Regions from separate parts of the Chryseobacterium sp. MMS23-Vi53 genome, predicted to be linked through region 4. Evidence: riboswitches for the same ligand, from Rfam matches in the RefSeq annotation. Region 4 holds a riboswitch; each other region holds the start of a gene.

The links. Region 4 has a riboswitch for cobalamin ahead of ACKX2A_RS13460 (TonB-dependent receptor plug domain-containing protein). Riboswitches for the same ligand answer to the same signal wherever they lie in the genome.
Region 1: another riboswitch for cobalamin. It lies ahead of ACKX2A_RS06475 (TonB-dependent receptor plug domain-containing protein); the one in region 4 lies ahead of ACKX2A_RS13460 (TonB-dependent receptor plug domain-containing protein).
Region 2: another riboswitch for cobalamin. It lies ahead of ACKX2A_RS12700 (T9SS type A sorting domain-containing protein); the one in region 4 lies ahead of ACKX2A_RS13460 (TonB-dependent receptor plug domain-containing protein).
Region 3: another riboswitch for cobalamin. It lies ahead of ACKX2A_RS05965 (acyl-CoA thioesterase); the one in region 4 lies ahead of ACKX2A_RS13460 (TonB-dependent receptor plug domain-containing protein).

Annotation. Positions count from the first base shown of each region.
Region 1 is NZ_CP180265.1:1,463,497-1,465,701, reverse strand. Features, by position in the region: gene ACKX2A_RS06475 (TonB-dependent receptor plug domain-containing protein) at 1-1,024, opposite strand, end outside; cobalamin riboswitch at 1,057-1,234, opposite strand; gene cdd (cytidine deaminase) at 1,484-1,966, opposite strand; gene namA (NADPH dehydrogenase NamA) at 2,069-2,205, shown strand, end outside.
Region 2 is NZ_CP180265.1:2,844,304-2,846,508, reverse strand. Features, by position in the region: gene ACKX2A_RS12700 (T9SS type A sorting domain-containing protein) at 1-1,278, opposite strand, end outside; cobalamin riboswitch at 1,431-1,619, opposite strand; gene ACKX2A_RS12695 (hypothetical protein) at 1,810-2,205, opposite strand, start outside.
Region 3 is NZ_CP180265.1:1,348,674-1,350,878, reverse strand. Features, by position in the region: gene ACKX2A_RS05975 (XAC2610-related protein) at 1-227, shown strand, start outside; gene ACKX2A_RS05970 (HD domain-containing protein) at 230-820, shown strand; gene ACKX2A_RS05965 (acyl-CoA thioesterase) at 962-1,345, opposite strand; cobalamin riboswitch at 1,459-1,650, opposite strand; gene ACKX2A_RS05960 (hypothetical protein) at 1,688-2,205, opposite strand, start outside.
Region 4 is NZ_CP180265.1:3,025,702-3,027,906, forward strand. Features, by position in the region: gene ACKX2A_RS13455 (transporter) at 1-491, shown strand, start outside; cobalamin riboswitch at 687-873, shown strand; gene ACKX2A_RS13460 (TonB-dependent receptor plug domain-containing protein) at 984-2,205, shown strand, end outside.

The DNA of each region.
Region 1 (2,205 bases), 1.6 Mb from region 4:
TGATGTCTTCGATTCCGGATTGATAACCCAATCCTTTATTTACCTGAAATTCTCCAATAACATTTACATTGATTTTCGGAGTGATGAAATAATTGAAATCATTTCTGAAAATATAATTTTTCCCTTCCGCACCGCTTTCTTTAGGTTTATTAATATCTCCAAAATATTGAAAATTATCTTCTGTATAAGCAGCTTTTAAGCTATTGGAAAAGTTACTTTTATTAATATCCCAAGCCAATAAACTTCTTAAAGTTTGAGATTTATATTTGGTTTTATTTCCGTTTTCTGTAAAAACAGGGTAGTATTGCGAACCATCGAAAATTTGGTTTTGCCATGAAATCGTCTGATGAGGTGCAATTTTGTAAGAAGCTCCAATGTTGATTGAAGTATTGTAATATCTTCCGTTCCAGTTGACGTATTCCTTTTCCGGAACTTCATATTGATTTTGACTGATAAAATAATTCCCCGAAACCTTAAAGCTGAATTTTTCATTGCTAAAAGAAGCTTTCAAAAAATTATTATAGGTATCAAAAGAACCCACTTCCGAATAAAGTGAAGCCTTTAAACCTTTATTAAAATCAAGATTATTATTAAGGTGAATACTCCCACCGATTGCTGAACTTCCGTATTGTACGCTTCCGCCACCGGCTTTTACCTCAAGTTCATCATATCCAAAAAGCGGAATATTATTGATGTCTCCCTGTCCCAGAAAATTGGAATTGATGTTGATTCCGTTCCAGACGAAAGCTGTGTGTCCCGCACTCGTCCCTCTAAAAGAAGGTGAAGAAACAGCACCACGACCATTTTCTTTAATGTAAATCTGAGATTGAAAACGCAAAAGTTCGGAAAGATTGGTGGAATTTTTCTCAATATCTTTTGGCGTTATGGTATTGACTTTATGAAAAAGTTTTACTTTATTCATTTGGCTGTCAAAAACATAAACCGTATCAATTGTTTTCTCCTGTCCGAAAAGAAAACAATTATAAGACGAAAAAAGCAGTATTAAAGATCTTTTTATATCCATTCTATTTCACTTTTCCTCCGAAAGCTATTTTTTTTATAATTGATAATCTTGGCAGGTCTCCTGACTTTCGCTTTTCTACACCTTCCCGTTTGCACAGTGGTTTTTTGTAGAAATTTTGCTTGCGATCTACAGTTGCGGGGACAGTTTGGGATTTTCGCCCAATTCCCTTTTCATTCCAAATGATTGGAAACCAAAATTTTTGCAAAGATAAACTTATTCGTCGGAAATGCAAAAACAAGAAAAAGATGGATGAGGTAAATTTTACTTCATAAAAGTCAATCAATTTTATTGTTAATTTTTAAAATTCACTAAAAATTGACCATTTACCATTCGCATTTTCAGCGGTCGCATTTTCCTAGCCCTGATTGCAGTGAAAATCCTTTTTGAAAAAAAGATTGCAACGGAAAGCAGGAAAAAGCTCCAAATAAAAATTATTATAACTTGTATTTAAAATAAATATTACAAAAACGTAGCATCAAAATAAAAAGGAAGCAAATCCTTAATCGCGTTAACTTTTACTACTTCTTCGTTCATACTCGAAAAATAGAGATCAATGTTTTCGTTTTGTTTAGTTTCGTACTCCATTAAACTTTGTCTGCAAGCTCCACAAGGCGGAATTGGCGGATTTTTCTCATGAAATTCTTTCGGACCTCCCACAACGAAGATCTTTTTAATTTTTACATTCGGGAAATTGGCAGCAATCCAGAAAAGAGCGGTTCTTTCAGCACAAAGTCCGGAGGGATAAGCCGCATTTTCCTGATTGTTTCCGGAATATATTTCACCATTTTCAAGTAGCACCGCGCAACCTACCCAAAAGTTGGAATAAGGAGCATATGCATTTTCGCGAGCCTGTTTTGCTCTTTCGAATAATTCTCTTTCTATATCGTTCAGTTCAGCGCTATTCTTAAAATATTCGTAACTGATTTGAGTTTCTTTTTTCATATATTGTGGAATCAAAAAAGGGGATAAATTTACTTCTTTTTAATGAGGTGGGCAATTATATCTCATTCTTCAAATTTTAACTTAAAAATATTCACAACAAAAATGTTATACACTCCAATCAAATTTAGAAATATTGAGTTGAAAAACCGTTGGGTAATGTCTCCAATGTGTATGTATTCTAGCGAAAACGGTCTTGCTAACGATTTTCATTTTGTTCATTACGGAAGTCGTTCTCAAGG
Region 2 (2,205 bases), 180 kb from region 4:
TTTTCCTAATTTCACTATCCAGAAATCCTGTTGTCCAAAAACTTTTGTTGCTTTTTCTCCTGAATTTTCAGTGTTAGAATTACCAATTAAAACAATGGACCCATCTCTGGTTTCAATTGCTTTTTGTAAATAATTGAATCCGGGATTTGTTGTAATTTCTTTTTTCCATTTAGTATTGGAATCTTTATCAATAATTTCTGTTTGATAATTTGAAACAGATATTGTGTTTAATTTATCGTCTTTTTTTAAATTGATTGTGCTTCCAGCCAATAGATATTCCTTATTCCTTGTGAGAATTAAGCTATTATAAGATTGATCCTTACTAACCTTTTTTATTGTAGTACTAAGTAAATCTGCATCTTGACTTAGTTGATTAATTACAAGTTCTTTTTTTGTTTTGCTCTCACTATTAATTAATAGATGAATAGTTTTATCACTTTTATCCACATATATAGAGCTCAGAAGATCAAATGCATCATCTCCAAAACGTACAGATTTTTCTACTATCCCTGACTTATTAAGAATTATTACTTCAGTATCGAAATTCTTAGATTTTGTTCCTTCTTTAGGAGAATTTGTATTCCCAAAGATCATATATCCTTTATCAGTTTCAATCACAGATTTTAACTCGTCTGTTTTTGAGCCTCCAAGTGTTTTTTCCCAAACAATATCTCCTGAGGCATCAAGTTTAATAATCCAGTAATCTTTTCCTCCTAAACCTAAAGTTGCTTTATTACCTGATTTTTTTGAATCTGAATTTCCTGCTACTAGATAACCGCCATCTAATGTTTGCATTATCGAGACTGCTTCATCATTTCCTTCTCCTCCAAAAGTTTTCTGCCACATAATTTGACCAGTAGCATTTAATTTTAAAATCCAATAATCTGCAAGACCATAATTTTTAATTGTTTTATCTCCAGATAAAGACGAATGAGAAAAACCTGCTAGAATGTATCCACCATCTTTTGTAAGAGCTGCAGTTGTTAAAAAATCGTTTTTGTCACCTCCAAATTTTTTGTTCCATTCCTCAGTTCCATTTTCCGAAATTTTCCATAGAAAGTAATCAAGATCCGTATTCGATTTTAATTTTTCATCTTGATATTCTGACGCGGAGCTTCCTAGCAATAAAAAGCCATAATCAGGTGTTGGTATCGCATTATACAGATACTCAGATTTTTTTCCTCCGATACTTTTCTGCCACACAATATCTTTATAAGAATAATCCTGTGCATGCAAAAAGTTTATAAGAGGAAAAAGAAATAAAATTCCTTTTTTCATATATTAACTTTAAAGTTTTCATGAGTTAAAATATCTTAAGTATTTATCTGGGAATGCACAGGGAAGGGCAGAGAACATCGAAGAAGAAAAAAATATTCTTATTTATTTTGTTTTTCAGGTTATCCAGTTGACCACAGCTTCAGACCGCGAAAGCATTGCCACAACAAAAAGGCAGGTATCCTGGCTTGTAACAGTTTTTATCCCCCTTCCCATATACATAGTATACAGTGGACATTAATGAAAAAAACTTTAAATGTTACTTACAGTTGCGCGACAGCTCGTGATTTTCACACGATTCCCTATTAATTCACTTACGTAAAACCTAAATTGTTTGATAAATATTATAAAGAGCTATTTTTCTGCCGCGAATATAGGAAATTTATAGTTTTCACGTATAATAGAAATACGACGAATGGTACTTATTTTAGAAAATTAATAAATTTTTTTTAATATGCGTAAATTTCTATTTAACAATATTTTGCCAGAAAAAGTGAGTAATTTATCAAAAATATGCAATGCATTAAATACTGCCTAATGATATTTTTTAAAACTTTGTCGTTCTTTTCTAAATTTCTCTTCGCCCCATGTCGCTAAGATTTTTTGCAAGATTTGTAATCCTTCATTCAAATCTAAGTAATCGCTTAATAATATTAAAAGTTCATTTAATTTATCCAAAGAGATTTTTTTCCGATTTTTATTTTCAAATAGATATTGTGCTCCTCTTTTTGATAAAATAAAATCATTTAAATATGAATGCCCAACTTTAATAGGAAATATACCAAGATTACCGTTTAAAGTAAGATACGTAAATTTTATAAGTTTATTAAAACTTGTCTTGTTATCAATTGATTTATATAATGCGTGAAAAACTTTCGATGGCTCGGAATTATATGTTTTAGCATTTTCTAAAAGACACTCGTGATTCTT
Region 3 (2,205 bases), 1.7 Mb from region 4:
ATTCTGCTCGAAAAAGATTAATTACGTATTCTAAATCAGGATGTTGTTGGCATATTACGACGGAATATTCTGTGCTGCCGCAACGTGGTTTATTTAAAGTTTATGAATTGGAAGAAGATGCAACCGGCGGTGAAAAAGTGAAGGTGACAAAACGTGAATTTATAGATGATAAATGGATTACGAACACGAAAGAATATCCGGTCAACGAATATTATAAAGAAAATTAACAATGAAAATACAAAAGGAGATTGATTTTATTCTGGCAGTTGATGCCCTGAAAAATGTACAGCGAAGAAATTATAATGCCGATGATTCAAGAAGGGAAAATACGGCTGAACATTCGTGGCAGATCATTATTTTGGCCCAGATTCTTTTTCCATACGCAAAAAACAGAGCGGATATTGATTTATTAAGAGTCATCAGAATGCTGTCTATTCATGATTTGGTGGAAATTGAAGCGGGTGATACTTTTTTATTTGATGAAGCTGCAATGGTCGGAAAGTTTGAAAGGGAGAAAGCTTCTGCTCAAAAGATTTTCGGAATTTTGGATGAACCATTGAGAACAGAGTTTTTCAATATGTGGCTGGAATTTGAAGAGGAACAAACTCCTGATGCAATTTTTGCCTGTGCGATCGACAGAATTATGCCTTTTATTCTGAATTCTCATACTTCAGGAAAAAGCTGGACGGAAGCCGGAGTTACAGAAAAACAAATCCGAAATATGCTTGAAAATGCAATTGTGAGAGCTTCGGATGAAATGGGAGAGGCGTTTCAGCATTTATTGATTAGAAATTTGGAGACTGAGAAGGTTTTGAAATAGTTTTTCATATTAACTTGAAATCTATGGGAGATAAAAATAAATAAAATAAAAAGTTTCGGCGGGCTAAGCCCGCCGAAACTGCTTTAAAAAAACATTGTAAAAATAAGGGTTCCGGCGGCGAAGCCGCCGGAACCTTTTCATTTATAGTATTTGGATTGGTTTCTTGAATTCGTCAATTGCTACAAACGTAAAATCTCCGACAATCGCTCTTTCTCTTTCATAAGAATACATTTGTTCCGTAAAAATCTCAACATTTACTTTCATACTCGTTTTTCCGACGTGTACTACTTTTCCGATCAGTTCTACGATGGTTCCTGCGGGGATAGATCTTTTAAAATCGATTTTATCGCTGCTTACCGTTACCACACGTTTTCTTGCAAAGCGAGTTGCTGCAATAAATGCCACTTCATCCATGAGTTGCATCGCCGTTCCTCCGAAAAGAGTATCGTAATGATTGGTTGTATTGGGGAAAACTGCTTTAAAGATTCTGGTTTCCGATGCTTCAATTCTTTCTTCTGTAGTCATATTTCATTATTAATTAAAGCGAAATGAAATAGATCGGAACAACAGAACAATGACAGGAATCCGAGAAATCCCTGAAACATCCATTAGATCAATAAACTTCAAATCGCGAAAGTTTTTTTGTTTAAAAAATAGGCAGGTCTCCTGACTCGTAACATCTTCATCTCCTTCCCATCCCGCTATTTAGGCAAGAGACAGTGGATCTGTGATAAAGACTTTAGTTACTTACAGTTGCGCGACAGTTCGTGATTTTCACACGATTCCCTTTTAATCTGCGGTTAAGCAGAACCAATTTCCTGAAAAGTTATTCACTTTTCGGTTACAAAAATAATGATTATTGACGAATTATCGTGGATTTTTATAAATGATCTGACTTTCAACTTTTCCTTGCTTGATTGTCCAAATCGTAGTGTATCGGTTTTCACCAGAACCATTAATCATATAAAGGAAAATATGATCGTTGTCGATCGCTGTAACACCAACATTGCTGAAATCCATTGTAGGCTGAAACATATTTTTGATTGCGTCTCTTACAAAAACAGAACCTCTTCCCGGTTGTTGAACTCTGATGGATTTAATTTCCGTTAAATCTTCAGGAAGGTCTTTTCCAATTCCCCAAGGCTTTACTTTATCAAGTTTAATGATATTTCCTTCAGCATCTTTTTCCTGTTTCTTAAGTTTTGCATACGAAGGATAAACATCGATGATTATTTTGGTTCTTTGATTTCCCGGAATTTTAGGATTGGTATCATCGGTAAAAATTAATGATCTTCCGTTTTTAGATTTTGAAGGCGTAAATTGTGGTAGTTTATCAACAAAAACAACACGATTTTTGTTCACCATCCCTTCTTTATTAATGCTGT
Region 4 (2,205 bases):
GTGGAATTGGTGTAAAAGTTCCACTCGGAAAATTTGATGAAAAAGGAATTTCCGGTGTCAATCCAAGTTTTCAATTAGGAACAGGAAGCTGGGATTATCAAATGGTGTTGAATTATAAATTTCAGAAAAATAAAGTTGCTGTTTTATTAAATACAGATTACACCATCAAAACAGAAAACAAAAAATATTACCGTTTCGGAAATCAATGGAATTATGCAGCCACAGGATTTTACAAGATTCTATCAAACGATAGAATAATTTTCTCCGGAAAGGCAGGTCTTCAAGGTGAAGTTTATGACAAAAACAAACAGTTTGATGAAGTTTTGCCCAATACCGCCGGAAGTGCTTTGTACGGAAAGCTGGGATTTGAAGCATCTTACAAGAAATTCAGTTTGGGAAGTGAAGTGATGCTTCCTGCGTATTCCAATTTAGCGGGAGGAGATATTGAAGCGAAATCTCGTTTTAGTATTTTCCTAAATTTTGGAATTTAGAAAGATTAAGCTTTTGTTTCCTACAGATTACACAGATTCTCACAGATTTTTTTATTGTTGATTTAAAAAGCGGAAAATATACCGCATCATCTGTGGAAATTTGTGTAATCTGAGGGAAATTATAAAATTTATTTTTAAATATTTTTCATTGAAAATCATAGAATTAAATTCAATTTTGATTCTATGATTTATTTTCTATCTTTGCCGCAATCTGGTGAGCTGTAAAAAGCGCTTAAAAGGGAATCCGGTGAAAATCCGGAACAGACCCGCTGCTGTAAGCTCCACAAAACAAGTTTTTGAAGATTATATTCACTGTTTTTTAATGGGAAGGATTTCAAAAATGGAGTAAGTCAGAAGACCTGCCAGAAGATTTAACGTTTGACGCTTTCGTGGAATAAAGCTTAGGACATCACTGATTTTGTGCAGTTTACAACTGTGCTTAGTCGTTGTATTCTTATATCCATTAGCGTCATCATTATTCGAAATGAGCTAATGGTGACAACATTTTTTACATCTCAACTTCAGAAGGTTGTTTGCGCAGTTTTTGTGTTAACAGCTGCCTTTTTATATTCACAATCGAGAAAAGATACCATTAAGGAACAAACAATTGTCACCGTTAATGTCAAGAAGAAAAATTTTAAAGAAATCCTTCCTGCGCAGGTTTTGTCGGGGGAAGATCTGGAAAAACTGAATAGTCAGTCGGTTGCAGATGCGATGAGGTATTTTTCTGGTGTTCAGATTAAAGATTACGGTGGAATTGGCGGTTTAAAAACAATCAATATCCGAAGTATGGGAAGCCAGCATGTCGGTGTTTTTTATGATGGAATTCAATTAGGAAATGCTCAGAATGGAGTTGTGGATTTAGGAAGATATTCCTTGGATGATTTAGAGGAAATCTCTTTGTATAACGGACAAAAAAGTGAAATTTTTCAACCTGCAAAAGATTTTGGATCTTCTGGGTCGATTTATTTAAAATCTAAAACTCCTGTTTTTAAAGGAAATAAAAAAACAAATGTTGTTGTAAGATTTAAAAATAGTTCGATTGATTTATTTAATCCATCTTTTCGCTTAGAACAGAAAATATCGGAAAATATTTCAGCGAGTTTTAGTTCAGAATTTTTACAAAGTGATGGTGTTTACAAATACCGTTATAAGAAAAAATATCCGGATGGAGAAATTGCGTATGACACGATTGCTAAAAGATTTGATTCAGATATTCACGCCAAACGCTTTGAAACAAGCCTAAACGGAACCATCAAAAATGGAAGCTGGAACATCGGAGGTTACGGTTATTTATCAAATCGTGGAATTCCTGCAGCAATTGTAAACAATAGATTCGATGGAAGAGGACAAAGACAGGTTGATGAAAATTATTTCGTACAGGGAAGTTTTAAGAAAAAAATATTCCCAAAATTAGAAACTCAGATTAAAGCCAAGTTTGCTTACGATTATACCCATTATATTGATACAGTTTCGTCCATAAAAATACAAAATCAATATATACAAAAGGAACTGTATGTGTCTTCGTCCAACTTATATTCACTTACTGCTGATTGGGATATTAGTGCAAGCGTAGATTTTCAATATAACAATCTCTATGCAGACTTGGTTAATTTTTCTTATCCTACCCGTTATACAACTTTAGCTGCTTTCGCTACAACGTATGAATGGAAAAGACTGAAATTTTTAGGAAGTGTTTTAGGAACTTTCGTTT